4 regions of the Paenibacillus sp. P3E genome follow, and region 3 is predicted to be linked to each of the others. Evidence: riboswitches for the same ligand, from Rfam matches in the RefSeq annotation. Region 3 holds a riboswitch; each other region holds the start of a gene.

Region 1 (6,646 bases), on a different contig from region 3:
ACCACTACAGAGATTACAGATACGCTCGGCGACAACAACGGTGTCGATCTCAGCAAATTCATCAAGGTTAAATTCCTGAAGAATAATGATAAAGGAACCATTCTCACACCGGAGGTTGTCGTATACGAAACCACACTGGATGCCCTGAAGAGCCAAACCCCCGATCTTGTAAACAATACCGGTCTGGATCAAATCTGGACGGAAGCCGACGGTATCAAAGCTCAGAGCAGCGACAGCTTTACAGTCAAGTTCGAATTCGTTGACAATGGTGAAGCACAGAACTATTTCCAAAAGGATAAGCTGAAGCTGACTTGGAACTTCGAGGCCAAACAAGGCCCTAAAAAAGATTATTAATTCATAACGGACTGCATTCTGAAGCAGCCTACCCTGATTCCGAAGCCGGAGCAGATTAGGCTGTTTTTTCTTTGTAACGATTGATTTTTGTCCATTTTACGGAAATTTGTTATACTGATAAAAAGAAACGTCTTCGCCGTCCTCCGAAAGAGGCGGTATCCGTTTCTCCATAAATAGAAGGACAATGTATAGCGTCAAGCATATACATTCTTATATTTCAATTGGAAACGGCTACGTCGTCTTTTACAAGCTTATGCTTCCGAAGCAGCAATACTACGTATCGCCTTCAAATAGCCGTTTCAGCGAGAAATATAAGGATGATTGATGGCATAGAACAGTTAAATCCTTATATTTTAACAATAAGTACGGAGGGGCGTTGTAATCGTGCCGGATAATATGGGAAGTCGCATCCACCAACTCCGTCTGGAAAAAGGCTGGTCCTTATCCGAATTAGCGGACAAGTCAGATGTGGCAAAATCATACTTAAGCAATGTAGAAAGAAATATCCAATCCAACCCCTCTATTCAATTCATCGAAAAAATCGCCGATGCGCTCCAGGTGTCTATCCACAGCCTGCTCTATGGCGAGCCCTCAGAGACTGACGAATCCGCACTAGATGGCGAATGGTTCCGGCTCGTTCAAGAAGCCATGGCTTCCGGCATAAGCAAACGGGAATTCAAAGAATTCCTCGATTATCAAAAATGGCGGCTAGAGCAAAAGGATCAATAACGGGCGGTTGTCCTAAGGCTCCAGCGATACAGAAAAGGGCACAGCGTCTGGCGCTGTGCCCTTTTCTGTATGTATTCCCGCAAAGTAAACGCCCCTACATTACCTGCAACGTTGTCTTTTCACTTAAAAACTGGCGGATTTCATCTGCCCCGATGCCTGCTTTCTTCGCCGACATCAGCAAATACACCCATTCTAGATCCAGATCACCCATCAGCAGTTCTCCGTCATTCCCCTGGTTGGACTTATCCAAGATATCTCCTCCTAGAATTTTTGCGTCCCCAGGCAGTCCGGCCGTCGTAGTAGTTGAAGCCTTTCTACATTAGACCCGAGACTTTGTGTCCCTGCCTTTCAGCAGGTTTACCCTTTACTGGATCCTTTACATGAAAGGATCTGGTTAGAAAACAATGAAACCGTTATCCGCAATAACATTATATAAGTTCTCACGAGAAAAGTGTGTCGATTTATGGAAATTTTTTATGACAAGTAGTGCAAAAGAACAGTTTTTTTTGCTGGGATTTGTCCAATAGATATGACTTTAGGAACTATTCATGAAGCCTTCGGTGGCATCCATGGGTAATTATTACCGGATCACCCTGTTCACATCCAGCTTCAGGTAACCGATATCCGTTTTCCATCATTTGAGGACTGAATCATGCCGTTTTGCGAACGGATTCCCCGAAAGTATGAATTGATTACACGCCTTGAAAGTAGCACAATAAGATGAGGAATGAAACCGCAACCATCGCAGCTCCACTGGGCGCCCAAGCCTCATGCCGCACGTGGAGTTCATCCGTTAGGAGGATGTATTCATGGCAGTTAAAGAGCCCTATAACGAATCCATTTGGAGTAAGTATCACGGCCCCAATCTGGGCTACATTCAAGAGAAATATGAGCAATTTGTTCATGATCCTTCATCCGTAGAACATCATTACCGCGATTTGTTTACCGTTTCCGGCCCTCCTCCGCTCGCTCCGGATGCCGTTCAGGCTCCGCAGCCGGCCCTTTCGGGAGACACCGAGTGGCTGAGAAAGGCCGTACGAGCTTCCAAGCTAATCGCCAATATTCGTATATATGGCCATATGGCCGCCAATATCGATCCGCTGGAGCAGGTTAACAGCCCTATGGCGAAATGGCTGGATTATGAAACCTATGACTTGACCCGCGAGGACCTGATTGCCTTGCCTGCCTCGCTGATCTGGGAGAATGCGCCGCCGGATGTTCATACCGCATGGGATGCCGTTCACCGGATGCGTCAGGCATATACGCAGACTATCGCCTACGAATTCGGACATGTGCATGACGAACAGGAGCTTCGCTGGCTGAACGGTCAGGCGGAGTCTACAAGCTCCCCCGCGCCGCTGAACAATACCGAGCGCAAGGAGCTGCTGAACCGCCTGATCCAGGTAGAGCAGTTCGAGACCTTCCTGCATAAGACCTTTGTCGGCCAAAAACGCTTCAGCCTGGAAGGCAATGACGCGCTGGTGCCCATGCTGGACGAGATTGTCCGTGCCGCCGCGCATGATGGTGCAGAGCATATCCTGATGGGCATGGCCCACCGCGGACGTCTGAATGTACTGGCTCATATTCTCGGGAAGCCCTATGATATTATTTTCTCGGAATTCCATCATTCTCCGAACAAGGAGCTTTTCCCTTCCGAAGGCTCCATGGGCATTAACTACGGCTGGACCGGCGATGTGAAATACCATTTGGGTGCTGACCGCGCCGTGCGCGAGGGCGAGACCGTCCGTACCCGTATTACACTGGCCAATAACCCGAGCCATCTGGAATTCGTCAACCCTGTCGTTGAAGGCTTTACACGTGCAGCTCAGGAAGACCGGAATTCCCCGGGTTTGCCGCAGCTCGACACGAACAAGGCCATGGCTGTACTGATGCACGGGGATGCCGCTTTTCCGGGCGAAGGAATTGTTGCGGAAACGCTCAACATCGGCAAGCTCAAAGGGTACTCCAACGGCGGTACGGTGCATATTATCGTCAATAACCGGATCGGATTCACTACCGAAAGTGAAGATTCCCGTTCCACCCATTATGCCAGTGACCTTGCCAAAGGCTATGAAATCCCTGTGGTTCACGTCAATGCCGATGATCCGGAGGCCTGCATCTCCGCTGTCCGCCTGGCTAGCGCCTACCGCAATCAATTTAAGAAGGATTTCGTGATCGATCTGATTGGATACCGCCGCCACGGTCATAATGAGATGGATGATCCTGAAACCACCCAGCCGATTGTGTATGGCAGAGTGCGTAACCATCCGACCGTCTATCGTGTCTATGCGGAACGCCTGCAGCGGGAGAAGATCATCACGGCAGATGATGTGAACCAGATGAACCTTGATGCGGAAAAAGTGCTTCAGGAAGCCTTCGACCTGATGAAGGATGGCAAGCGCAAGAACGGAGAAGCCAAAACCTCGGTACCGCTCGAAACGGAAGCAACTCAGCCGCAATCCACGGCGGTGCAGCTGGAGCAACTGCAGCTGATCAACCGGGAACTGCTGACGGTACCGGACGGCTTCAAGGTCTATCCGAAGCTGGAGCGAATTCTGCAGCGCCGCAAGGATGCGCTGAAGGACGGAGAACGGGTAGACTGGGCACTGGCCGAAACGCTGGCATTCGCCACTATCCTGAAGGACGGTACACCGATCCGCCTGAGCGGCCAGGATTCCCAGCGTGGAACCTTCGCCCACCGTCATCTGGTGCTGCACGACAGCGAGACAGGTGCACTGTTCTCTCCGCTGCACCAGCTTAGCGATTCCAAGGCATCCTTCGGGGTGTACAACAGCCCGCTCTCAGAAGCCTCGGTACTCGGCTACGAATACGGCTACAATGTGTTCGCGCCAGAAACCTTCGTGATCTGGGAAGCACAGTATGGCGATTTCGCCAATGCTGCTCAGGTTATTATCGACCAGTTCATTGCTGCCGGACGCGCGAAATGGACCCAACGCAGCAATCTGACGATCCTGCTGCCGCATGGATATGAAGGGCAAGGCCCTGAGCACTCCAGTGCCCGGCTGGAACGGTATCTGCAGCTCTCCGCTGAGGAGAACTGGACTGTGGCGAACCTGAGCTCCGCAGCGCAGTATTTTCATCTTCTGCGCCGCCAGGCAGCCTTGTGCGGCAAGGGAGAGGCCCGCCCGCTCGTGATCATGGCTCCGAAGAGCCTGATCCGCAACCCGCGCAGCACCTCCTCCGGAGCCGAGCTGGCTTCCGGCGGATTCCAGCCTGTACTTTCCGAGCCGCTTCTTGGCGGCAGTCCCGGGGAGATCAAACGGCTGGTAGTGTGCAGCGGCAAGGTGACTCTCGATCTGCAGACGGAGCTGGAGGCCGCCAAGGATCAAGACTGGTCCTGGCTGCATATCCTCCGTCTGGAGCAGCTCTATCCATTCCCTGAACGGGAACTGGCTGCACACCTCAGTGCGATGGGTTCCCTTACGGAAATTGTGTGGCTGCAGGAAGAACCGAAGAACATGGGCGGCTGGAGTTATGCCGAGCCCCGGCTGCGGGCCATCGCCCCGCAGAACGTCAAGGTGCAGTATATCGGCCGTCCGGAGCGATCCAGCCCGGCTAGCGGATATGCGGACGTGCATACTTTTGAGCAGCGTCGTATAGTAACAGAAGCCCTGAAATTGAACTCGCAAGTACAAGCGGCTGTACCGTCTTCCAGATAGAGGGCGGTGTCTCGGTAACGTAAACTATTCTATTTGGGGAGGTAAGGGCCTGTGTCCGAAATTAAAGTACCTGATTTGGGCGAATCTATTTCCGAAGGAACGATCTACAAATGGCTGGTAAAAGAGGGGGATACGGTCGGTCAGGGGGATGTGCTCGCTGAACTGGAGACTGATAAGGTCAACCTGGAGATCAGCGCGGAGGAGGACGGCGTCATCTCCTCCATCCTGCGCCAGGCCGGCGAGAATGTAGCCGTCGGCGAAGCGATCGGCATCATCGGCAGCGGCGCCGGTACGGCAGGCGCCGAAGCGCCGCAGAGCGCTGCGGCCGGCAAGCCGGAGGCTCCTGCTGCGAGCAGCGAAGCCCCAGCGGCTGCCGCACCGCAGGCAACGGCGCCAGCTTCCCCCGCCGCACCCGATGCAGCGGCGGCGGGCACTGCGGCCCTGGCTTCGCCGGGGGCGCGCAAGCTCGCGCGGGAGCGGGGCATCGACCTCGGCGAGGTCAGTGCCCGCGACCCCATCGGCCGGATCGCTACGGCCGATGTGAAGGGCCATGGCGCAGCCGGGCCGGAGGCCGCTGCGCCAAGCGCTCCGGCGGCAGCGGCCGCGCCTGCGCCGGTGAAGCCTGCGGCGGCAAGCTCCGCGCCGCAGGAGGAAGGCAAAGCCGTCGAGCGCAAGCGCATGTCGCGCAGACGGCTGACCATCGCGAGCCGCCTCGTCGAGGCGCAGCACACCGCGGCCATGCTGACCACCTTCAACGAGGTGGACATGACCGCGATTCTCGACATCCGCAAGCGCCGCAAGGATGCCTTCAAAGAGAAGCATGATGTCGGACTCGGCTTCATGTCCTTCTTCACCAAAGCGGTGATCGGCGCACTCAAGGCCTATCCGCTGCTGAACGCCGAGATCGACGGCGAGGATCTCCTGATCAAGAAATACTATGACATCGGCATTGCCGTATCTGCCAAGGAAGGCCTCGTAGTGCCGGTCGTCCGCGATGCAGACCGGCTAAGCTTCCCGGAAATTGAGCGGAAGATCGGTGAGCTGGCCTCCAAGGCACGCACGAATACGCTAAGCCTGCCAGAACTGCAGGGCGGTACCTTTACTATCACCAATGGCGGGGTTTTCGGCTCACTCATGTCAACACCAATCCTCAATACACCGCAGGTCGGTATTCTCGGCATGCACAAGATCCAGCTCCGTCCGATCGCCCTGGACGAAGAAAGAAGCGCCAACCGCCCGATGATGTACATCGCACTGTCCTACGATCACCGCATCGTGGACGGCTCGGAAGCAGTTAGCTTCCTCGTCAAGGTCAAGGAATTGCTGGAAGATCCTGAAGCACTGCTGCTGGAAGGCTGATCCCTTACATCTTCGGATAAGAAATCACCACAAATCTAGAAATAATCTTCTTCAAGAGGGCTACACAGACAGTTTGAAATCGTCTGCGTAGCCCTTTTTCTCTATAACCATTCTATTCCTGCCTCCACGGAAACCTCTTACAATTAATTCCCCTTCACAACTATGCCCAGCAGAAAGGTAAGTGGATTATCTCCACCTATTTTTGTCAAAATCATCATTATATAAGTATTTAAATGGATTTCTGGACTTCCGTCAAGAAAGTGGACATAAAAAAATAGATTTATGCGGTCTTTTTCTTTTTGAACTTCGCTGCAAATTGGACAGGGGAAAGATAACCCAGTGCACTGTGGATTCGCTTGCGGTTATAAAAAAACTCAATATACTGGAACATCTCATCCTGCGCTTGCTGTTTTGTTTTGAATTTGGTGCAATAGACAAACTCTTTCTTTAGGATGCTATGAAAGGATTCGATACAGGCATTGTCATAGCAATTCCCCTTGCGGCTCATGCTCGCCTTCATACGG
Region 2 (8,890 bases), on a different contig from region 3:
CCGCAAAAGCTTTGGTGATACGCCTGTGCTGGCTGGAGTAGATCTGAACATCGCAGAGGGGGAGCTGATCACGCTGCTGGGCCCTTCCGGCTGCGGCAAAAGCACGCTCCTGCGCTGCATCGCCGGGCTGACTGAGCTGGACAGCGGCAGTATCAGGCTCGCGGACAAGGAGCTGACGAAGCTGCCGCCGCGCAGCAGGGATGTGGGCATGGTGTTCCAATCCTATGCGCTGTTCCCCAATCTGACCGTCAGCCAGAATGTGGAATACGGAATGCGCATGCGCGGCGTTGCACCGGCGGCACGGCGCAGCCGGTGCGAAGAACTGCTGGCGCTGGTCGATCTCGAAGACAAGCGCGGTGTCTATCCGCAGGCGCTGTCCGGTGGACAGCAGCAGCGGGTGGCGCTGGCGCGCTCGCTGGCCGTCCAGCCGAAGCTGCTGCTGCTGGACGAACCGCTCAGCGCGCTCGACGCCAAAATCCGCAAGAATCTGCGCGCGGAAATCCGCGATATTCAGCGGCGGCTGGGCATGACGACGCTGTTCGTGACCCACGACCAGGAGGAAGCGCTGATCCTCTCGGACCGGATCTGCATCATGAACCAGGGGCGCATGGTGCAGGAAGGTTCCCCGGAGCAGCTGTACACAGCGCCCCGCACAGAATTCGCGGCCCGGTTCATGGGCAGCTATAACGTATTCAACCGGGCGGAGGCACTCGCGCTGTTCCGCAGGATCGACAGCCGCTCCGACCGTTTTGCAATCCGCCCCGAGGCGGTAACCCTGCTGGCTGAAGGTGAAGCAATTCAGGATGATGCGGATGGCATGGTGGATGTACGCGGACAGGTTCAGTCCGTGTCGATTCTGGGCAATATCATCCGCGCCACGGTCATGGCCGAGGGGATCAGTCTGACCGTAGACCTGCTGAATGACGGCCGCTGGCTGCGGGTTCGGGAAGGGGATTGTGTGACCCTGTTGCTTGATCCCTCCCAGCTGCTGCATCTGGAGCAGGAGGGGGCGTAGAGGCGGGGATATAAGTCCTGACTCCAAGGCTTAGCGTCGATCCTTTCGCTGGAATGGACGTTTGCTATGTGTATCGCTCAACATTCTTAAACTATGATTACTTTTCGTTGATATACAAATTTATGTGGAAAAACTACCACTAATCAGCTGGCATTACGATATCGCAGCACTGAAGTGGAAAAAGTAAAACTAAAAATCTACTTTCAGCCCGAATTATCCATATTGATCAATATTAAGTGGATTAATTCCAACTAATGCTAGTATTACTACGATTTATCGGAAATTAAGTGTATAAATTCCAACTAATCTCCATCGTGCATAGATGAGCTAGCATTTTCGTTCAGCATAAACGGTATAGAGTTGATTTAGAATCGATCTCTGTGCATCAATGAATCTCTGTAGGAACAGAGAATTCATTGGGTAGTGTATTCTAATTCTTAAATTCGGCTTATACACCGCCAAGCAGCGAACATGCGCGGGGAGGAGGAAGAGTGAGCGCCTGATTTCACTTCTTTCACTTCTTCCGCTTCTTCCACTTCTTCTAATCCTTTCTATGCAAACCCGTTCTGCCCGAATGGCCTTGACTGTTGCCCGTCCGTCGTGCTGTTCATTCCCCGTTCTTGTTCTTCGGCCCGCCTCTTCGCTCTCCACTGTCCCGTCTCTTGCCCTGTCCAGTGAACCTCCCGAGTGACCATATTCATGCTATAATGGGAAGGCATTGTAGAGGGATTTACAGGAAGGAGCAGTACCCTGATGGAAGTAACTGCACAAGAGGTAGCGGAGTGGATGGTCAAGGAGATCCGTTTTACGGGAACCCTGTACCAGACCGCTGCGATTGAATATGTGAAGGCTAATTTTGGCGAGCAGTTTGTATTTGTGAATGAGAACGGGAATGCTTCGTTGTCCAAGGATGTGAAGAAGGCCTTCCGCAAGCTGCACGGCGGAAGAATCGCCTGGGACCGTGACGGATTCCTGTGGGCATGGACTTGAAATATGCCCCCGGGCCAGCTATGATGCTGGTGACCGTTGAAGCCCTTTTTGCTTGTCCAGTAGAAGAAGTATAGAAGCTGACTATAAACCACATGCGGGGCATCTCCTACATGTGGTTTTTTTCTATGTCCAAATCCCTAAAAAAGGAAAAAATAGAACATCTTAATTCTACAGGAATAAATTCCGATAATGATAGAGTCCTGTACATCGAAAGTCACGAATACATAAGGGTAAAGGGACTGAAAACCGAGTTTGGAACAAAGGCAAATCCGTACGAAAGTCGGAGACGCAAAGCCACGGGCCTACTTCATCCGGGAAGGATGTTAGGGCAGCCGGGCCGCTCAAGGCACTTGGTTTTTTGGCGTGCCTACAAATAGTGCTGGGGGAGAGAAGTGAATGAGGTTGGAAAGGGAAATGAAGTTGTCGCGGCCCCTTGTGGCCGCAGTGGCGGTGGTATGTATGCTTGGAGGCCTGTTAAGCGGGGGGTTCAGCATGAAGCAGGTCTCGGCAGCGGGGACAGATCCGGGCAGAACGGACTACAGTGTATCCGGTGACCGGATCGTATGGCTGGAAGCAGATGCAGGCGGGGTCAAACAGGTGCACGCGCTGAATCAATCCAGTGGTGCGGGTACGGTACTTACGACGAGCTCATCCGCCAAGGACGCCCCTTCTGTGGGCGGCAGTATTGCCGTGTGGGCGGACAAGGGAACGGAGCAGGAAGCTTCCCTGAACTGGGATATCTACTCTGCAAATCTTGCAACAGGCACCCGCATCAAGCTTAACAAGCAGTCCGGCCAATATGGGAATCCGACTACGGATGGAGTTGGCGTGGTCTGGTACGAGCGCAAAAATTACGGCAGCATGATCTATCATGATCTGGCTACGGGGGTTGAAGCCGACCTCGGCGAAGGACGGTTCCCGGTACTGGCAGGTGGAGATGTGGTGTATAAGAATGCCCGTGACGGGGGCCTCAGTCTGCTGGATGTAAGCAGTGGAGTCACGCGTGCGCTTATTAGTCTGGGCGGAGCGAATTACGTGGACTGGTTTGTTTTTAACGGGAGCCATGTGCTGTTTAAGCAAAAGAACGGCGCCTCTGAGAGTAAGTATGTGCTTCTGAATATCAAAGACCTGACGGCACAGCCTGTGGATCTCACGGAGATGAAGCCTGGAGGAACAGAGTATGCCTTCATGTCCATAGGCGGAGGACAGGCCGTTTTTCAAGAGGATGTTAACGGTGCAGTTACGCTGCAGCAGGTGGATCTCTCTACTTATGCAGTGAAGCCTTTGCCGGCGGTACCGGCCGGGGCGAAGCTGATCGGAATTAACGGAAGTAAGCTGTTGTACAGCAAGAAAGACGACTACATAGAATCAGTGGAATTAAAAGATGGAAACCTCCCGACTCCAAGTCCGGGAACAACTCCATCCCCGGGTACAACGCCAAATCCAGGTACCGGCTCGAACTCGGGCTCAACCCCGGAAGTGAAGATCCCTGTAATAACCGGAGCCAAGGATAGTCAGGTTATCGGCAGTGCTGGCGGTATCTTGTCTGTACTGAATGGCTTGGCGCGGCTGGAGATTTCAGCAGGAACCTTCAAGGATAATACCACTGTAAGCTTGGCCCAGGCAGAGCTGGAGACACAGGCACTGATCGACGCAAACGGCAAAAAACTGCTGAAGGCAGGTTCCGCCTGGCAGATACAAGCGAGTTCTCCATTTCTGATCCCGGCCAAACTGGCGGTTCAATATCCCAAGGAAGAGCCTTGGACGACAAGTCGTGAGAAGCTTGGAATCTACAGCTACAATCCGGCAAAAGGCAACTGGACCTATATCGGGGGAGTGACTGCAGCGGAGAATGGATTTGTGCAGGCCAAGATTACAGCCTCCGGACTGTATGCGGTTATGCTGCGTGATATTGATTTCACAGATTTGTCAGGCCATTGGGCACAGCAACAGGTAGAGGTACTCGCCGCAAGAGGAATCGTGAACGGGATGAACGGAACCGTGTATGCGCCAAAAGGTATTTTGACCCGGGCGGAATTCACGAAGCTGCTGGCAGCAGCTCTTCAGTTGCAGCCGGTGCAGCCGGATACGGCGACCTTCCGTGATGTCCCAGCGGCGAACTGGTCTTACCCTTATGTGGAGGCGGCAGCCAAGGCCGGAATCGTAACCGGCGAAGCCGGACTATTTCATGGTAATGATCCGCTGACCCGTGAACAGATGATGGTGATGCTAATGCGGGCGATTGACAGCACTACGGGCAACAAGGCTACTGCTGCGGATGCGGTCAAGCGTGAGGCTGGACTCTCCGGATTCAAGGATAATGACAGCATTAGCGCATGGGCACGGGAATCTGTAGCTGCTGCAGTCGAGAAGAAGCTGGTGCAGGGCAGCGCACAGCTTTTGAAGCCTAAGCATTCATCCACGAGAGCCGAGGCGGCTGTCATTATGTACAAGCTGCTGGCCGAGTTGAAATTACTCTAACTTATAACGGATAGGAGATCAGTCTATGACATTTCGAAAGATAACAAGGAAGTGGCGCAGCGGTAGTATGAAAACACGTGTGAACCTTATGCTTGCGCTGCTGCTGGTCCTCTCTTACGTCCCGGTTGTTCCGGGACTTACCAAGCTCACCTCATCAGCCTTTGCGGCGACCAACATGCGGATTGAGCCCAGTGAGCTGAGCCCGGGACCCGGTAAAAGTGTTGAAATCTCGTTCAGCTTCAATGCGGCGGATGACGGCCAGGAGTCTCACAAGACCAACATCAACCTGTGTACTCCGCAAAAAGACGGTTCTGCCCCGCTCCTGGGGGATCTGATTACGAGCGGAGATTATCAAACGAAACAGAACGGTCAATACATCGTTCACAAATATCAGTGGGATGGCAAGATTGGAGGCGTACCGCTGGAGGAAGGGCGTTATAACGTCTGCATCTCTCCTGCCGAATATAACGGAGTTGGCGTATACTACGGGCAAATTGCCAGCTTCGAAATTCTTGGCGGCGACGAAGTAGCCCCTCCGGCAGCATTGCAGATCAAACCTGCTGCCTCTGGACAATCTGTGGTATCCGGAACTGCTGAACCAGGAACCCTGCTTGAATTAGAGCTCTACTATCCATCCAGTAGGGAGGAAAAGCTGTTCTCCAATATTGCAGTCAATAACGCAGGACAATGGAGCCAGCAGATCGGGATCACACCGGGTGAAGCCGCGCATATCACGGCGAGAGCGAAGAAAGACGGCAAGCTCTCAGGGTATTCGGAGCCGCTTGCGGTGCTGCGTGCACCTATGCCTGCTTTTTCAATCAGCTGGGAAGCCCTGGCGGCTTATTATTATAAGCTGGATACGGTGCAAGCCATGAAGGAGAAGGCACAAGACATTGCCGTCCTGAACCAGTCTGCTGCTTCCTCGGGAACGGTCAGCGGACTGAGCTCCATTCTGCTGGTCAATCCGCAAACTACCCGGAATATCTCCAGCGGCGATCTGACGCAATTTACGGAAGCTGCCATTCATGACCGGCTGCGGATCGTGAACCCGTCCGGACAGGCGCCGGTTGATCCGGCCCGGGGTGATTTTGTCTACTCGACAGATTCAATTACATTGCAGGCATTGATGCCGCTGCAATTCGGGTTGAGCTATTTAAGCCGTGACCCGTTCACAGGTGTCGCTGGACTTGGCTGGCATCATAGCTATGAATGGAAACTGAAACCGCTGAGCGGCGGCAAGGTGGAGGTCATGAGCCCGGACGGTTCGCTTTTTGAATATGTACCGTTGTCCGGAGGAGCGTATCTGACCCCGCGCGGGACCGACTGGACGCTAAGTGCGCCATCTGCCGGGACCTATACCCTCACATCGCCTCAAGGCGATGGTTACCGCTTCAATGCGGAAGGATTGCTGCAATCGGTCACGGACTTGAATGGGAATAAGATCACTTTTTCATATCAGGGAACGAAGCTGGAGGCGGTCAATACAGCCGGGGCATCCCTAAGTCTAAGCTATGATGGAGCAGGCAAGCTGATTGCTGTAAGTGACCCGGCCAGCCGGCAAATGTCATTTCATTACGATACGGCAAGTGGAGATCTGACCTCGATTACAGATGTGGACGGAGCCACAACCAAGCTTACCTATGATAACAGCCATCATGTACTCAGCGTAACGGATGCCAAGGGTGCTGCGACGATGGGCGTAGCCTATGATGACCATCAGCGTGTGACCAGCTTTACCGACTTTTACGGGAATACGAGTTCTTCGAGCTATGAAGGGCGCGTGGCTCCAGTGGTCCGGGGCGAAGAGCCTGATGACGGTCAGACAGGGATAGACCCTGCGAATGGACGGGATATTCCGGACTCGGATGAAGTGATTTTGTCTGGTACGATGAACAATCTCGCCCATGCACCGGCATATAAGAAGGTAGAAGGGCTGAAACCACTCATAGCCGATTATTTAGCGGCCAGCATCGGAACCATTGAGAGCAAACGGAATGCTTATATTGCCTCAGCAGTTGCCGCTCCAGGCGGGATTGCTGACATTCAAAGTGCGATTGCGTCCAGCAGTATTTCACCTGCAGTGGTCAGTTCGGGCCAGCTGAATGTGGAAGAGAGCGTTACGTTCGGATCACCGAGCAAGCCCGTAGTCCTGATCCTGGACGGGATGAATACAAATAAAGATATCACCGTGCGCGTATACGGCACATTGATTCTGAAGCAGGGACTGAACGCCAACACCAAGCTTGCACTCGATGTGCAGAAGGTCCAAGGCTTATACGGCAATCTGTGGTCCGGGGGAACGATTCATCTCAACAATGATTCTTCCGTTACTGTGGGGGATACGCTGCAAACCGGCAGTCTGACCTACAACAGCGGCGGGCTGACCATAGATGCGAAGCGGATTCTGATTGCGGGAGATTTGTCGATCAACACCCGTGTGGAGATGAACATTGCCCAGGAAATGGTCGTCGGCGGGATTGTGTCCAATAACCAGACCGCGAATTTGACGGTAACCGGCGGTGACTTATTCGTCCGTGACAATGTTAGTGTCAACAATAATCTGAATGTGCAGACTGGCGGGCTATTCGTTCTTGGCGGAGATATGACCCCGAACCAGACCCCTATCGTTCATGCGGGTGTAGGGACAGGCCAGACGATTTTGACCTATTCACAAAGTGGTGCCAACAGTGCAAACGGGGCCAATGGAGCGAACGGTGCCAGTGGTACCAGCAGTGCCAGCAATGCCAATGGAGCCGACAGAGCCAGTTCCGGACATGCTACAGCGGCAAGTACTGCCGGATTAGCCTCTTCGATCACCACTACGGCGAACAAGACCACATGGACCAATGCGCTGCATCAAGATACAACTTATGTATGGAACAACAATTTCAAGGTTGCACAGCGCCAAGCGGCGAATGGAGCCATCGTTAAATACAGCTATGATAGCAGTGACCAGGTAACAGGCATTACGGATGCTAACGGCAACAAAGGGAAATTGGCTTACGACGAGCGCGGAAATGTAACGCAGAGGACGGATGAGAGCGGTTATTCCACACTCACACGTTATAATGCCTTGAACCGTCCGGTTGAGGAGATCGATGCGCTCGGCAACCGCTCCGCGTATGCTTACGATACGGCAGGCAACCTGGTCAAAAGTACGGACGCCCTTGGCCACGCAGTCGCCATTGCCTGGGACAGCAAGGGAGTTCCTCTCTCCGTGACCGATGCGGAAGGGCATACCACGGCTTACACCAACGATGCCGACGGATTCGCCAAGGAGATCAAGGACCCAAGCGGCTACACGACCATTATTGAACGTGATACCCTGCACCGGACCACTCAGATCAAGGATGCGGAAGGCAAACTGCAGGCCGTTGAATATGACAAGAAAGACCGTGGGGTTACTGTCACCAATGCACTGGACCAGACGAGCAGCGTCACCTATGATGCCAATGGCAATCCGGTGGAGCAGACAGATGCAGCTGGAACCAAGAAGGTTAGCAACTATAATGTGTACCGTCTGAGCGGCACAGAGGACGCATTCCATAACAGTACCAGCCAGACCTATGATGCGCTTGGCCGTGTCAAAGAAGCGAAGGACGAAGCCGGAGCTGTTACGGCTTACAGCTACGACAGTGTCGGACAGCTGGAGGAAGTTACTGATGCTGAAGGCCAGGCGAGCAAATATACCTATGACGATAACGGAAACATGCTTACCCAGAAGGATGCAAAGGGTAACATTACCTCCTACACGTACGGTAAACGTAATGAACTGCTGAGCGTAACCGATCCGCTTGGGGCCAAGACCCGTTACCGCTATGATGCGGCAGGCCATACCATCAAAGAGACGGATGCGCTGGGCAACAGCACCTACTATGACTATAATGCGCTTGGACAATTGGTGAAGGAAACGGATGCGCTGGGTGCAGTAACCGAATACCAGTATGACAAGAACGGCAACCAGGTCGCTGTCATCGACCCTAATCATTCGGTCTGGACGACCAAATACGACAGCCGGGGACTGGATGCCGGAACCATCAATCCGCTGAATGAAGAAACGACAGTCACCCGCAATGACCGCGGACTAATGACTGAATTTACAGATGCGGCGGGACAAAAGACTTCTTACGAATACGATGCGCTGGGACGCAGCACACTGGTGCGCAATGCCCTTGGGTATGAAACCTCCTATACCTATGACGCCCAAGGCAACATAGAGAAGATCGTGGATGCCAATCATCATGAGACGGCCTTTACGTATGATCCGCTCGGCCGCTTGACGGAAGTGAAGAATGCAGAGGGCAGTACTACTAAGTACGCCTACGACGCCTCCGGCAACCTGCTGGACAAGACCAACGCACTGGGAGCGGTGACTTCTTACCAGTACGATGCACTCAATCGGGT
Region 3 (8,890 bases):
CCCAAAGAGGAGAATGATGATGAGTCATGAAGGAAGTCTCCGCCGTGGTTTGGCATTTGGTCTATTTTTGAGCATTCCGTTATGGATGTCGATGATTGGCTGGATTCAACTGCTGTAACATACCAATCAGCTATATTCGCATTGTCTGATTACGAGAGCGCATATAGCATACATAGAGGTGGATCAAGAACTGCTTACGGTTGTTTCCGTGGCAGTTCTTTTGTTATATTGCAAGTATGCAGAATAGTACTCGTATAGTTCAAAAATACTATTTTTTAATATTTTAAATTACGGATAAAATACAGGTTTGGGACGTTTAAGAGTAACTCTTAGATCTGATGCTATTCGTATCCCAGAGTGAAGCTATGGTGTGTGAAAGCAATAATCCCTTCTGTATAAAGGGGTTGTCCAATATCTGTGTGTGCCAAGCACTTGGAAAAATACTAAAGGAATAGATTGACAATAGGGGTATCTGAGGGATAAACTGGAACTAGTTCGAAAGTAACAATTGTCATAGACTACATAAGAATCGCCAAATTACACACCATCATGTATAAACGCAAACTGTTCGAAAGGACAGGACGCAAAGTCAGGAATCTAATGCCCGCAAGCAGGGGCTATGATCGTCCGGCCGCCGTGAAGCTAACCCTTCGTGGCGGTTTTTTTGTTGTTATATGTTTTTGGCGAAATCATAGAATAAGTTACTAGGAGGTGCATGCGATTGAAAAAAAGAACACAGAAGGCAGCAGCTCTGCTACTGGCAGGGGTGTTGGTATTGGGCAGTACGATTACCTGGGGATGGAACGTTAGCGCAGCGGCCAATATGCCGTATACCCCTACACCTGTTTTGGGCGTTGCCGGCAATTTTAACGCATTTATATTTGGGGATTTCACGCAATCTTATGATCAGATTCATGGAAGGCTTGCGGCTGAAGGGAATATTACTTTGCAAGGATACGGTGTATCCAAGGATGCGCCTGGCGGGGATGTGCTGGTTGCAGGCAAGAATCTCAGTCTAACAGACGGTACAATATATGGCGCAGCAGTATATGGCGGCAGTATAACCAACACACGTGCAGACCTTAAGGAAACTCCCCGGAAGGGAACCCCGATTGATTTTGCAGCCGAGGAACAGTTTTTGATACAGCGTTCGGATGAATTAGCCGCTTTGCCGCAGACACAGCCTTTTGTAAAAGAATACGGGAAGATCACCATTAACGCTCCGGATTCCTATAATGTCATTCATTTGGCCGCTGCAGATTTAGCTGATGCCAATGGCTTGCAGTTCAATATAACTGGTGATGCCACCGTGGTTATTAATGTGAGCGGAAGCTCAGTGAAGATTCCTAATTTTCAATTCTGGGGAGGCAAACCCCGTAAGGTACTGTTCAATTTCTATGAAGCTGCTTCTTTGAATATTGGGAATACAACCATTGAAGGCACCATACTGGCTCCTCATGCCAGCGTCTTTTATGATCACGCAGAACTTCACGGCACTCTAATCGCAAAAGCTTTCAGTGGTTATGTGCAGATGCACCACTATCCATATGACGGGTCGGAACCACCTATAAAGCCAACACCAACACCAAGCGCATCGACATCGCCAACACCAAGCGCATCGACATCACCAACACCAAGCGCATCGACATCGCCAACACCAAGCGCATCGACATCACCAACACCAAGCGCATCGACGTCACCAACGCCATGCGCATCGACATCACCAATACCGAGCGCATCGACATCACCAACACCAAGCGCATCGCCAACACCAACACCAAGCGCATCGACGTCGCCAACGCCGAGCGCATCGGCAACGCCAACGCCGACAGCGCCACCAAGCGCGTCACCAACACCAAGCGCATCGACGTCACCAACACCAAGCGCATCGGCAACGCCAACGCCGACAGCGCCACCAAGCGCGTCACCAACACCGAGCACATCGACATCACCAACACCGAGCGCATCGACGTCGCCAACGCCGAGCGCATCGGCAACGCCAACGCCGAGTGCATCGGCAACGCCAACGCCGACAGCGCCACCAAGCGCGTCACCAACACCAAGCGCATCGACATCACCAACGCCGAGTGCGTCGACGTCACCAACACCGACAGCGCCACCAAGCGCATCGCCAACGCCGAGCGCGTCGACGTCACCAACACCGACAGCGCCACCAAGCGCATCGCCAACGCCGAGCGCGTCGACGTCACCAACACCAAGTGCATCGGCAACGCCAACGCCGACAGCGCCACCAAGCGCGTCGCCAACACCAAGCGCATCGCCGTCACCAACGCCGAGTGCATCGGCAACGCCTACACCGACAGCGCCGCCAAGCGCGTCGCCAACGCCGAGCGCGTCGACGTCGCCAACACCAAGCGCATCGACGTCGCCAACACCAAGCGCATCGACAACACCAACACCGACAGCGCCACCAAGCGCGTCACCAACGCCGAGCACATCGACGTCACCAACGCCGAGCGCGTCGACGTCACCAACGCCGAGCACATCGACGTCACCAACGCCGAGCGCATCAACATCACCAACGCCGAGCGCGTCGACGTCACCAACACCAAGCGCGTCAACGTCACCAACACCGGTGGTGAACCCGTCGCCTACACCTACAAGCGTAGTAACACCGACACCAACGTCAAACACTACTGTCATTTTCGTGCCGGTAACTGTGCCAACACCAACGCCAACAACGATAATCGGTACGATTGTAGATGATACGGTAATTAATGATGATCCATTACCTTTGGGGCCGGTGGCAACGCTCGCTCCATCTCAGCCGACAGCATCACTCCAGCCTACACCAGCTCCTGCCCCTGCTCCGTCAGCAACAGCAACACCGAAGTCTGGGGATGAAGTGATACTAGATGATGAGATTCCTTTGGGAAGTGTGGATACACCCGACAAGCTGCCGCAGACCGGGGAATCCAGTCCGGCACCTTATTACATCGCTGGTCTGGGAATAGCAGGCTTGGGTTTGCTCCTCAGCAGAACAGCAAGAAGCAATAAACGCAAACGGTAAAAGTAAATGCAACTGTTATAAATAATGGAATACTATATTTTAGCGGGTTAAAAAGATAACTACAGCAGTATAACAAGTGAAAAGAACAGGGCCCCTTCACCATGGAGGTGTCCTGTTCTTTTGTTTGGTCATTTTATGAATTTTGCCAGAATTCAGCTACATTTCCAGTTGGTCTCGAGCCATGTTATACTATGCTGAAAATCGGGTAGCGCTAAGGCCACACTGAAGTGGGATTCCATTTTATCGAAGAAAGGTGACAAACATGTGGAGTGTAATTATAATTGCCGCCTTGCTGATTATTGCTGGTGGTGTGACTTATGCAGGATTCTTTTTTTATGGAGTTGCGATCAAGCGGGCGCCGAAGGAGTTTCTGGCCAAGACTCCTGATCTTAAGGTAGACCCGCCGGTTGCCGGGGCATCCTGGGGGGAAGGGGCGGAGTGGGTATCCCGTCACACCTTCAGAAATATTGAAATTACATCTGATGACGGGCTGACGCTGCGAGGTTATTATCTGCCGTCTGAGCGTGCCGCAGGGCGGACCGCTATTATAGCTCACGGATATTCCGGTAAAGGCAAGGACATGGGGGCATGCGCCAAAATTTATTATGAGACCATGGGCTATAATGTGCTGATTCCCGATGCCCGTGGACATGGCGACAGCAAGGGGGATTATATCGGATTCGGCTGGCCGGAGCGCCGGGATTATCTGAAGTGGATCGGGTACATTCTCGCGGAGGACGGGCCGGAGGCACAGATTGTGCTGCACGGGATATCCATGGGCGGGGCAACCGTGATGATGACTTCAGGGGAAGAGCTTCCGCCGCAGGTAAAAGTTATCGTAGCTGACTGCGGATATACCTCTGTCAAAGCGCAGCTGTCTTACCAGCTGTGGCGGATGTACCATCTGCCGAGCTTTCCTTTTGTACATATGGCGAGCCTCATCACCCGCATCAAGGCAGGGTATTTCTTCGGAGAGGCTTCGGCGCTGAAGCAGATCCGCAAAGCCCGGGTGCCGATACTGTTCATACACGGCGATGCCGATAAGTTCGTGCCCTTCCATATGATGGATGAACTCTACCGGGCATGCAGAAGTCCCAAGGACAAGCTTGTAGTCCATGGTGCGGGACACGGCCTGGCGTATGACACAGACAAGGCAGCGTATGTAACAAAAGTAGCCGATTTTGTGACCCGTTACGTCCATTAACCTTGAATAAAAGCCCCGGAAACGTAGACGCGCCCGATATCCGCAAACTGCGATTATCGGGCGCTAATATGTTCCACACATGGAACTGCATCCTATGTACAAGAAAGCAGTGAAGCCATGTCTTCTGCGTATATTTAATCCCCCGCCGTCCGTGAGAAGAACGGGTGTCTTGATCCTTGTTATTTCCAGCAGCCGTGTGGCGAGAATAATCCTTCCAAAACGACAAAAGCCCTACCTCTCTTTTGTCCTTGCGGCTCCGCGGCCGCGCCAGTGCGAATCGGAAAACTATGTTCGAATTTAATCTCATAAAAAGGAAGAGTACTGCAAGAAAACGTAAGATTTTGTGTCCAAAATGCCGATAATAGATAAATGGGCAACGAATCGGCTTGACATCTTCTTGATGGGGATAATGTATACTGCAAACAAATATTCTATAATAATATCATGGAATGCCAAGAAATGCAAATCTTTGAGCTTAAAGGAAGGCTGGAAACGGGGGACCCGATGAATTTATACGGAGTTTTTTTGAAAAAGCAGATTCGTAACTACATATTCGGCTCCGTGGTTGCCGTGCTTGCGGTGGGAAGTCTGATCCTTCTCTCCTCACTTGAAATAAGCCAAACTGAGTATTTGCGGCTGCTCTACGTATTGCTGATCTCGTTCGTCATTATGGCTGTGACGGAGATCAACGTCTTCCTCAGACAAATGCGGCCCATCCGGAGGGCACTTAGAGAGCGGAAACCGTCACTGGATATGCTGGAAGAAGCTTATCTGCATACTCACCGGCTGCCGAAGCTTGCGGTACAGCGGATATTGGGTCCGCATTTCCTCGGACTGTCTCTGCCAGCGTCGCTCCTGACCTTATGGTTGATCCGCACCGGATTAATCAGCTTACCCTACTTCTATCTAGTGCTTGCAGTCGCCGGGGCCATTCTGGTGGCAAGTATGCATGCGTTGATTGAGTTTTTTTTGACCGCCTCGGCGATCATTCCGCTGATTAAAGAATTCAGAAACCGGGCATTGACCTTGTATATGGTTGATTTTTCTCTGGAAGGCCATGTGTTTGTGCCTATCCGCCCCAAATTTCTCGTCACTTGTATGCTGATCGGTACTTTCCCGCTCATTCTATTTATTATGGCAACCCAGATCAGGCTGGAAACGCTGGGGAGCGGATTAGTGGAGGGCATGCAGAACTATTGGGAGTGGGCGGGGCTTATGCTGATGATCGGCACCCTTTTTTCTTCCATAGCGGCTTGGCTTCTAACCCGAAGTGTGCAGCATCCCATTAACGAGTTATACCAAGCGATGAACCATATCAAAGACGGGCAGCTGCTGCAGATGCAGGATGAATACTCCGATGAATTCTCGAAGCTTGTAGCCGGCTTTAATATGATGGTCCGAGGTCTGCAGGCCCGGGAGCGTCAGAGCAGGCAATTGCTCGACAGCTATTTCACCACCCTTGCCGTAGCGCTGGATGCCCGGGATCCGTACACTGCCGGGCACTCGCTGCGGGTGGCGGAATATTCGGTAATTATTGGCCAGCTCGCGGGGCTCACCGGGCAGAAGCTGGATAATTTGCGCAAGTCTGCCCTGCTGCATGATATCGGCAAAATCGGTGTACGGGACAGCGTGCTCTTTAAGGAGGAGGCTCTGACCGATGAGGAATTTGACCAGATCAAGAGCCATCCCGTGCTTGGAGAGAATATTCTGCGACAGATTGAGCCTGTGGAAAAGATGGCGCCTTACCTGGGCGGGGTTCGCTCGCATCATGAACGTTATGACGGCAAGGGATATCCGGACGGCTTGGCCGGGACAGCTATTCCGCTGCATGGCCGGATTATAGCCGTGGCTGATGCTTATGATGCCATGACCTCTGACAGGCCCTACCGCAAAGGGATGAATCATGAGCGGGCATTGGCTATTCTGGAACAGGGAAGAGGTACCCAGTGGGATCCTGAATTTGCCGGTTTGTTTCTGGCTTATTTCGGAAAAACGGAGAAATTGGATAAAACAGATTATCCAGGCCGGGCGGGATAACCTAATATTTCTTATTGAAGCGGATGCCATCCATTTATGACCGGTATCCGCTTCTGCTTGCGTGCCTATTTTGTGAACTGCTCCCTAAAACCGACAAAACCCGAGTACATTCATTGAAGGATTGCAAACAGACCGTTATAATTAATAAGTCTGGATTTTAACTAAAAAATAAGGGAGATCATTATGAAACGCGCAGATGTGCTGCTGATTTCCATCGTGCTCATTGCCGCGCTTGCTTTTATCGTGCCGAGATGGCTCTCGAACGATAGCGACAAGGCGGGACCCGGAAACAACCTGGTAGCTAATATAACGGTGGATGGCAAGCTGTATAAGACAGTGAAGCTTACAAAAGAAGAACAAACCATTGATATCCGCACAGAGCGCGGCTATAACATTCTGAAGGTGTATGACTATGGGATTGAAATGTACGATGCGGACTGTCCCGATAAGGTATGCCTGGGCTTTGGCCATATTACCCGTCCGAAGCAGACCATCGTGTGCCTGCCGCACCGGGTGTTAGTAGAAATTGCAGGCGGTGTGTCGGGGGAGGATGATATAGATGCCTATGTCCAGTAGTGAATCGGCAACAGCATTAAAGCGTACGGTGATTGTGGCTATTTTCGCAGCGGTCGCTGTAGTACTAAGTTTAGTGGAGGCCCAGATCCCTCTGGTTGGGGTCGGACTCATGCCTGGCGCCAAGCTCGGCTTCGCCAATATCATGATTTTGACCTGTATTTTCTTTTTACGGGGCCGTGACGCCTTTGTGCTGGTCATTCTGAAGACATTGCTTACAGCATTCCTGCTTGGCACCTTTTCGAGTCTTCTCTTCAGTCTGTTCGGATCGCTGCTCAGCTTTGTGGTGATGTTCCTGCTGGTGAAGTGGGGAGGCGGGAAGTTGAGTGTAATCGGTATTAGTATAGCGGGTGGACTGGCCCATAATACGGGGCAGCTGTTCGCGGCAGCCATTGTATTCAAATCTATGAGTATTTTCTATTACTTGCCGGTGCTGCTTATTACCGGGATTGTGACGGGGATCGCAGTTGGCTTCGCCGTACGTTATCTAATAGCGTCGCTGTCCAAAATATCGCTGTTTGAAGAGTTTTTGGGCTAAAGCGGACCCATCAGCGGAGGGATGACTAACATGAATAAAGCATATCAAGACGTGGAGAATGCAGGCGGGGTGCCGGCTGTGATCCAGCTGGACGGAGTATCTTTTGGCTATGATCCGGAGCATCCTATTCTCCACAATATCAGCGTATCCATTCCACAGGGCCAGTGGGTGAGTATAGTAGGACCGAACGGCTGCGGCAAGTCCACACTGGTTAAGCTGATGAACGCCCTACTGCCCAAAAGCGGCGGAGAGATCACCATATGCGGCCATCAGCTGGGTGAAGAAACGATTGGCGCCATCCGCCAATGCATCGGTATGGTGTTCCAGAATCCCGACAATCAATTCATCGGGGCTACGGTGGAGGAAGATATATTGTTTGGGCTGGAGGGGCTGTGTTTGCCCTACGCGGAGATGGAGGAACGCCTGAGAACCTATACCTTGAAGCTGGGGATTGAGGATCTGCTGGCCAAGCATCCGGGCGAGCTGTCGGGTGGACAGAAGCAGCGTGTCGCCATTGCATCCATCCTAGCTATGAAGCCAGGCATCGTCATCTTTGACGAGGCCTCTTCCATGTTGGATGAGGCGAGCCGTGATGAGCTGCTGCGCATTCTTCAAGGGATGAGATCAGATGGGCAGTACACCATCCTGATGATCACGCATGATGCGGACGAGATCCTGGCCTCGGACCGGGTACTGGCCCTGCATGGCGGTGGTCTTGCCGCTGATACGACCCCGCAGGCACTGTTCGGGAATGCAGAGCTTCTGGAGAAATGCCATCTGCTGGAGCCGTATCCTTGGCGTCTTGCCCGGGAGCTGCAAAGCCGGGGAATCAGGGTGGATGTGCCCGCCAGCGAAAAGGAGCTAATAGATACACTATGGCCATACAACTAGAGCAAGTAAGCTTTACTTACGCCGAGAAAAGCTTGTGGAAGCAGACGGCGCTGCATGATATTACCCTTGGTATTCCCAAAGGCTCGCTTACCGGGATTGCGGGTGCAACGGGTTCGGGCAAATCTACGCTGCTGCAGCTCTTTAATGGCATCCTTAAACCAACGCAGGGGACGGTAAAAGTGCTGGATGTGACTATACGGGCCGGTGAGAAATCACCGAAGCTGCTGCCGCTGCGCCGCCGGGTCGGACTGGTCTTTCAATTTCCGGAGCAGCAGATGTTCGAAGATACGGTGGAAAAGGACCTGATCTTCGGACCGCTCAACTTTGGCATGAGTCCGGAGGAGGCCAAGGAGCGCGCACGCAAAGCCATGCTCGAAATGGGGCTGGACCTCGCCTTGCTCTCGCGCAATCCATTCCGCTTAAGCGGAGGACAGATGCGTAAGGCAGCCATCGCCTCCGTACTGGCCATGGACCCGGAAATTGTCGTGCTGGACGAGCCGACCGCCACTCTGGACCCGGTCAGCCGCGCGGAGTTGATCGCGCAATTGGAGCGTCTCTGCCGCGAACAGGGCCGGACGGTTATTATCGTAACCCACCGGATGGATGAACTGCTGCC
Region 4 (7,124 bases), on a different contig from region 3:
CATTGGCGAATATGATGGCCTGCTCGTACGCAGCCAGACGACTGTAACTGAGAAGATTATTGCTGCAGGCACCAACTTGAAGGTCATTGGCCGCGCTGGAGTCGGCGTTGACAATATCAAGCTGGAGGCTGCCACACAGCGTGGTGTCGTTGTTATCAACGCCCCGGACGGCAATACAATCACAACCTGCGAGCATGCTTTTGCTATGATGATGGCACTGGCCCGTCATATTCCGCAGGCTTACGCCAAAACGATCTCTGGTGTGTGGGACAAGAAAACATTCCTCGGGGTAGAGCTGCGCGGCAAAACGCTGGGTGTTCTCGGTATGGGCCGGATCGGGAGCGAAGTAGCCAAGCGTGCCAAAGCCTTTGGCATGAACATTCTTGCCTATGACCCCTTCCTGACCGCTGACCGTGCGGAAAAGCTGGAAGTGAAGCTGGCTTCAGTAGACGATATCGTACGCGGCGCGGATTTCATCACTGTGCATACTCCGCTCACTCCGGAAACCCGCCACATGATTTCTGGGCCGCAGTTCGAAGTCATGAAAAAAGGCATGCGTATCATCAACTGTGCACGTGGCGGGGTAATTGATGAAATGGCGCTGGTTGAAGCCATCAACAGCGGCATTGTTGCCGGAGCAGCCTTTGACGTATTCGAAAAGGAACCGCCGCAAGCTGATCATCCATTCCTCTCCCATCCCAAAATCATCGTAACGCCTCATCTTGGCGCTTCCACCGTAGAAGCCCAGGAGAATGTTGCTATAGATGTATCGGAGCAGGTGCTGCATATTCTGCGCAACGAGCCGTTCATTAACGCTGTGAACATCCCTCCTGTTGCTCCAAGTGTGATGAACAAGCTTCAGCCTTACTTCACACTCGGCGAAAAGCTGGGCAGCTTCGCAACACAGCTTACCGATGGCGCGATCAGAGAAATCCAAGTAGAATATGCCGGTGACCTATCCGATGTAGATACACAGCCACTGACCCGCTATATCGTCAAGGGCGTACTTTCCCGTCACTTTGGGACAGATGTGAACATCGTCAATTCGATGCATTTGGCCAAAACCCGTGATGTGAATGTAATTGTGACTAAGGCTTCCAAAACCAAGGGATTTACCAACCTTATCACCGTCACCCTGAAGGCAGATCCTGACGAAGAACGTCTGGTTGCGGGAACGCTGCTGCAGGGCTACGGAGAACGGATCGTGCAGGTCAACAAGTTCCCGGTCGATATTGCTCCGGAAGGCCATCAGATTGTAATTTCGCATAACGACAAACCGGGTATCATCGGTGCTGTCGGTACACTGCTTGGGGAGAACGATGTCAATATCGCCTCCATGCAGGTAGGACGTAAAATCGTTGGCGGCGCTGCGATCATGCTGCTCACCGTCGATAAGGCGGTTCCTCAAGCTGTTCTGGTGAAACTGGCAGGACTGCCGGAAATCAATACCGCGGAAGAAATTGTGTTACTGTAAAAAAGTAGCCCTGAACAAACGCTCTTTGGAGAGCGGGCATCCGCCTGCTGTTCCAATGAGCGTTTTTCTATATCGGATGTCACATCCTCTGAGCCTGAAGCACTAGTGAAATGTATCTTCTCCAAATTGAACCATACCACCGTGCTATGTATGAAGAGATTCACACAAAATTCATGCCCGAAAGACCTATTTGAGCATTTTTATGTCAATTCTTACAATAGACCTCTCCCTCTGAAAACGCCTATAATATTACAATACACAACATTATTTTAGGGGGAACTTTTTATGATGGACTGGATGAACAAGCTTCCGTTAAAACAGAGAATTAGAGCCGGTTGTTACTTGGTTGCCGCTTTATTCGCTGTCCCTGTACTAATCACACTTGTAGTGATGGGCAAGATGATTATCGGCATTATAATGGTTGCGGTATTGGCTGCACTGACCTTCCCACTCGCACGCTTCATTGAGAGAACGCTTACATCTTCATTCGATGATATCTCCAACGTAACCCACACGATTGCCAAAGGTGACTTTACAACCCGGGCAGATGAGAATGGTTCCATGGGGGAAGTCAGCCGCTCCTTCAATACAATGATCGATAAGCTGAAGAAAATACTAACCGAAGCATCTCAGATTACCCGCCATGTCATGGATGCCAGCCGCGGAATCGAGGACAAAAATCAGAATCTGAAAGTCGTAATGGCCCAGGTCTCCTCTTCTTCCAATGAACTGGCTCTCGGCGCAAATGAAATCTCCGTGGACATCGCCGATATGACCGATTCCATCAAAGACATTGAAACCAAGGTTTCGAATTACACAAGCTCTACCAAAGAAATGAACAGACGTTCCATACATACGCTAGAATTAGTTGAGAAAGGCCGCCAATCCGTAGATACTCAAGCAGAAGGCATGCGCAAGAATATACAAGCTACCCAGAAGGTCGCCGACACGATTGAAGCACTATCACATAATGCCCGGGGGATCACGATGATCACCAAAACCATTACAGAAATCGCCGAGCAGACCAACCTGCTCTCACTCAATGCATCGATCGAAGCAGCACGCGCCGGTGAACATGGTCGTGGTTTCGCTGTTGTAGCCCAGGAAGTCCGCAAGCTTGCTGAGGAATCTACAGCCTCCACCAAAGAAGTATTCGGTCTGGTGCGCAGTATTGAGAACGATATCAAGGAAGCGATTGAGAATATTGCCATTAATGAGGAAGTCGTCCAAGTTCAAAATGAAATGATCATTGAAACCGCGAATATTTTCGCCCAGATTGTGCAAAGCGTTCAGTACATCACCGAGCAAATTGCTTCTTTCTCGTCTGAGAGTGACCTCATGTTGGAGAGCGCGTTAAAAATTTCTGGAGCTATCGAAAATATCTCTGCGATTACAGAAGAAACTGCGGCCGGAACCCAAGAGGTATCCGCAGCAATGAACGAACAAATAAATGCCCTGCAGTCTGTTGCTGAAGAAACAGAGAAAATGACACAAGCAGTATTCCAACTCCAGAAAACGATCCATATTTTCAAATTTTAATCTCCATTTTCATAGACCGTTTCATATGAAGCGGTCTTTTTTTGTTCACAAAATAATCAATGTTATTTTATGAAAATTCAGTTTTTTGGCAGCAGCAAGTATCGTTATTTCTTTTGCACTTCTCTCCGCTATTTTTAATGGAAATAATATAATGAATACAATTGGATCTGAAGGGTGTTTCGTTCATTAGCCTTATTAATCCAGATAAAAAATGGGTACACCCCATTATTCCAGTCTAATCATCCATTTCCATACAAAGGAATAGTTCAATATACCTGATATATTTCTGTTTCAATGTTTCTTCACAATTTGTATTATTAAGACTTTTTTGCATTAAATTTTTTTTGGATTCGCCCTGTTTTCCAACTCAACTGGACCATTTCTTGCAATTGACATTGTTCGTTAATTTCGTCAAAAACTGAGCTTTTCAGCACAAATATATTGACAAGAGAGGAGTTAGAAATATATTGTAAAGTAAAAATATGCATTTTTTCCAATACATCATAACGGCAAAATTCACCGAAAGGGAATGACGCAAAGCCATGGATCTACAGTCTCATTTTTATGGGACCATGACAGCCAGGTTGCTGAACAACCGAAGCTCTGGGGAAACCTCGTTCTATACGGTTATTCATTGCAGCCGACCTGTACTCTCGTGAGTGCAGGTTTTCTATTTCTGCTAAAAAAAAACATTGGGTGGGTGGATTATCTGAAAACAGTCGCAGATTATATGGCTGAGGCACTACGAAACCTCGGCGTAACACATTCCTTTGGTATCATCGGCAAGTCTATTTGTCCCGTAGTTCTTAAGATGGTCGATTACGGGATTGAATTTATTCCTGGCAGACATGAGTCCAGCTCCGGGTTCGAAGCAGCAGGCTATGCTCTCAAAACCGGCAGGCTGGGTGTAGCTTTTGGGACTTCAGGTCCAGGCGGAACCAATCTTCTTACTGCTGCAGCACATGCTAAAGCGAACAACCTGCCTGTGCTGTTCATTACAGGTCATCAATCTATTAAGGAGCTGGGAATTCCCCAGTGCCAGGATTCTTCGTCATATCTGGCTGACCTGGCGGACATGTTCAGACCGGCTACACTCTTCAGTAAACTGGTGGAGCGAGGTGATCATTTCAGCACCTTATTTAACCATGCTATTTCTATTGCTTTGGGCGGACAGCGCGGGCCGGTCCATTTATGTATCCCGTTTGATGTGCAGACGGAAATGCTGGAAGAATGCCGGATAGTGATTCCTGAGCGTGAACATCTCGTAAGCACTGCTAATTTCGAACGTGTGATTTCAGCTATTAATGCCTCCAGCCATCCTCTTATTATTGCCGGCAAAGGGGTTAACCGTTCTATTGCACACCAAGAGCTCATTCAGCTGGCTGAAACTTTTAACATCCCTGTCGTTACTTCACCGGGAGGAAAAGGTGCGATCCCTTGGGATCACCCGTTGTATCATGGACCAATTGGTGTTGGCGGCTGCAAGCATGGTGATGATTTATTGAACCGCAGTGATTTGTTCATTGTGCTTGGATCACGTCTGAGTGACATGACCATCTGCAATCTAAAGGCTGAAAATCACCCGAAAACACTTATCCAATTTGACGTAGACCCTACCTTCGTAGGTAAAATTTTATCTTCACAGACCATCGCTATAGGCGGGGATTTACGGGACAATTTGGCTTTTTATCTAAAGAATATAGATACAGCTGCTATAAAGAAACATATAACAGAAACCGATGTTCATTATGCGGAAGAGTTGCCTGTTCTCTCCAAGCTGTCACTAGCTTCGGTCATGAGCACCTTGAGCGATTTGATTCCTTACAACAACACCGTTTTTGTAGATGACGGCAGCCATGGCTTCAACGCCGTGAAATGGTACAACGTGAAAAAACCGGGCAGTTTTGTCTTTGATGCTTATTTTGCCTGTATGGGCAACTCCATTGGAATGGCTATTGGGGCTAAGGTGGCTTCCCCTGAAGAAACCATTTTCTGCCTAACCGGTGATGGCTGCTTCATGATGCTTGGTGCTGAAATCAACACTGCAGTCTGCAAGAATATTCCGGTAATCTTTATCGTAGTGAACAACATGCAGCTGGATATGGCGCTTAAGGGGATGGAGAAAACCACAGGCAGAATTGACGGTACGATCTACGAGGTACCTATGGATGCCGTGAAATTCGCTGAGTCACTCGGAGCCACAGGCTACAAATGCGAAACCGCGGAGCAATTCAACGTTGCTGTACAAGCCGCAGTCGAGTCAAACCGTGTAGCTGTCATTGAATTGTTGACAGACCGTGACGAAGTGCCTCCAACGGCCCATAGGACGTTGAATCTCAACTAAGTAGCAGAGGTAAGAATCAAGCTTCACATGACCGGTCCTTGCCACTCATCAAAATTCAGGAGGCATCTTTGTGGAAAACACCAGTTACAGCGGTCTAAAGCATTTTACCAACCTGTCCGGCGACTATGGAGCCAAAGCACTAGCTCCAATCAAAGAGCATTTCCCCGAACTGGCCGAGTACATTATGGGCAACGCTTATGGGGATCTTTTTCAGCGCACAACAATTGGCTCCGATTGGAAAGAAATTGCTGTTATTTCGTCTTTGATTACTATGGGACAATTTGAGCAGCTCGGGGTCCATTATGTGATGGCGCTCCGCGTCGGAATAACTGTAGAACAGATCAAAGGAATCTTATTGCATCTGGTGCCTTGTATCGGTGCTCCAAGAGTCATTTCAGCTTTTAATGTGCTGCTTGCAACGCTTGAGGAAATCCAATAAATCCTTCTTCAACAATTTTATACACAATTCGACTTTTTTCTTGCTTATTTGAGAAATATATGATTATATTAGAGGGAAAATATCCCAAAACTATAGTTTTTGTATCGAATCAAGGCGTAAAACCAAAAGTTATTTGGATATATTCTATGACTGAACAACAACGTACAGTCAACATTTCCGTTATACGTTTCACACATTTAATTTTGGGAGAGATGAGCACATGGGTAAATTTATTTTGAAAACCGATTCTGTTAACAAGGTCATTAATATTGAATTAGAAGGCACTTTCTCCAATGAGGATGGTCTCAAATCGATTCAAGCTTATCAGCAGACCGTTAACCCGATCACACCTTCAGAATATGCTCTGCAGATTGACTGCAGAAAACTAAATGTTACTGCTCCTGATGTTGTGCCTCTGCTGGAGGGCTGCTTCATCATGTTCAAAGCAGATGGTTTTGAAAAAGTAAGCCTGACCCTTGAAAATAACCCCATCCTTAAAATGCAGCTCGCGCGCCTCGGCCGCAAGGCTGGACTTGAAAACCTGGAGATCACTTCGACAGTTCAATCTTAAGTATTGTTTCAAGGCTCACCAGCCTGAATGATGGTTGAGAAGCAAGTTTTATACAAAACTTGAGGGCGGGAAGAATCGCTCATTAACTTTTAGGAGGATTACCATGGCCGGGATACGGATAAAGGACATTGATATCTATCATCCAAGCAAAAAGATTGGCAACGACTTTTTCATACAGCATTTTGACGAAAAAGGTATTGATATCCGTGGCCTCCTGGCTACTCTTGGCCGTAATAACCGCTATAGCATCGACAGCAATGAAGAGAATTCACTGACCATGGCTTTTGAGGCGGCAAGCAACGTACTGGACAAGACCGGGCTTACCGGGGCTGACATCGACCTGATTGCTTATGCCAGTCAGACTCCTGAATACATCTTCCCGACGAACTCACTTATGATTCATCGTTTAATCGGTGGCGCTTCCCACACCATTTGCATCGACAGTAATGCCAACTGTGCAGGTATGACCGCCTCGGTGGAACAGGTAAGCCGTCAGATGATGGCCAATCCAAGAATCCGCCGCGCGCTGGTGATCGGCTCAGACCACGTTGCTCCGCATGCGGATAAAAACGATCCTGTCTACTATGCCAACTTTGGAGATGCTGCCGCTGCCGTTATTCTGGAGCGGGATGAGAATTCGGTAGGCTTCATTGATTCTATTTACCAGACAGACACATGTGTCTATGGGAACTCGATGTTTCCTGTGGATGGCTTAGCCAACCTTGGACGTGGTGGTGTTGGTGCCGGAGAGTTCAAT

Evidence for each region. A riboswitch is a leader RNA that binds a small molecule or an ion and turns the genes downstream of it on or off. The one in region 3 is predicted to bind cyclic di-GMP.
Region 1: another riboswitch for cyclic di-GMP. It lies ahead of A3842_RS05225 (anti-repressor SinI family protein); the one in region 3 lies ahead of A3842_RS33690 (choice-of-anchor A family protein).
Region 2: another riboswitch for cyclic di-GMP. It lies ahead of A3842_RS28895 (S-layer homology domain-containing protein); the one in region 3 lies ahead of A3842_RS33690 (choice-of-anchor A family protein).
Region 4: another riboswitch for cyclic di-GMP. It lies ahead of A3842_RS20685 (thiamine pyrophosphate-binding protein); the one in region 3 lies ahead of A3842_RS33690 (choice-of-anchor A family protein).

What each region holds. Positions count from the first base shown of each region.
Region 1 covers NZ_LVWH01000033.1:2,241-8,886, forward strand. Annotated here, with positions in the region: gene A3842_RS05215 (TasA family protein) at 1-354, shown strand, start outside; gene A3842_RS05220 (helix-turn-helix domain-containing protein) at 751-1,083, shown strand; gene A3842_RS05225 (anti-repressor SinI family protein) at 1,178-1,333, opposite strand; cyclic di-GMP riboswitch class I at 1,362-1,455, opposite strand; gene A3842_RS05230 (2-oxoglutarate dehydrogenase E1 component) at 1,893-4,763, shown strand; gene odhB (2-oxoglutarate dehydrogenase complex dihydrolipoyllysine-residue succinyltransferase) at 4,815-6,122, shown strand; partial or broken gene A3842_RS05240 (IS3 family transposase) at 6,403-6,646, opposite strand, start outside.
Region 2 covers NZ_LVWH01000223.1:4,893-13,782, reverse strand. Annotated here, with positions in the region: gene A3842_RS28905 (ABC transporter ATP-binding protein) at 1-1,015, shown strand, start outside; gene A3842_RS32765 (hypothetical protein) at 1,567-1,734, opposite strand; gene A3842_RS28900 (DUF6953 family protein) at 1,769-2,005, shown strand; cyclic di-GMP riboswitch class I at 2,258-2,350, shown strand; gene A3842_RS28895 (S-layer homology domain-containing protein) at 2,402-4,486, shown strand; gene A3842_RS28890 (DUF6531 domain-containing protein) at 4,512-8,890, shown strand, end outside.
Region 3 covers NZ_LVWH01000019.1:5,690-14,579, reverse strand. Annotated here, with positions in the region: cyclic di-GMP riboswitch class I at 549-639, shown strand; partial or broken gene A3842_RS33690 (choice-of-anchor A family protein) at 716-1,543, shown strand; gene A3842_RS33170 (hypothetical protein) at 1,566-1,721, opposite strand; gene A3842_RS33165 (hypothetical protein) at 1,708-2,727, shown strand; gene A3842_RS33160 (LPXTG cell wall anchor domain-containing protein) at 2,669-3,031, shown strand; gene A3842_RS04085 (alpha/beta hydrolase) at 3,294-4,235, shown strand; gene A3842_RS04080 (HD-GYP domain-containing protein) at 4,761-6,272, shown strand; gene A3842_RS04075 (NusG domain II-containing protein) at 6,456-6,848, shown strand; gene A3842_RS04070 (Gx transporter family protein) at 6,832-7,383, shown strand; gene A3842_RS04065 (ATP-binding cassette domain-containing protein) at 7,414-8,274, shown strand; gene A3842_RS04060 (energy-coupling factor transporter ATPase) at 8,259-8,890, shown strand, end outside.
Region 4 covers NZ_LVWH01000182.1:40,391-47,514, forward strand. Annotated here, with positions in the region: gene serA (phosphoglycerate dehydrogenase) at 1-1,474, shown strand, start outside; gene A3842_RS20680 (methyl-accepting chemotaxis protein) at 1,763-3,013, shown strand; cyclic di-GMP riboswitch class I at 3,512-3,605, shown strand; gene A3842_RS20685 (thiamine pyrophosphate-binding protein) at 3,744-5,357, shown strand; gene A3842_RS20690 (carboxymuconolactone decarboxylase family protein) at 5,428-5,796, shown strand; gene A3842_RS20695 (hypothetical protein) at 6,017-6,367, shown strand; gene A3842_RS20700 (3-oxoacyl-[acyl-carrier-protein] synthase III C-terminal domain-containing protein) at 6,471-7,124, shown strand, end outside.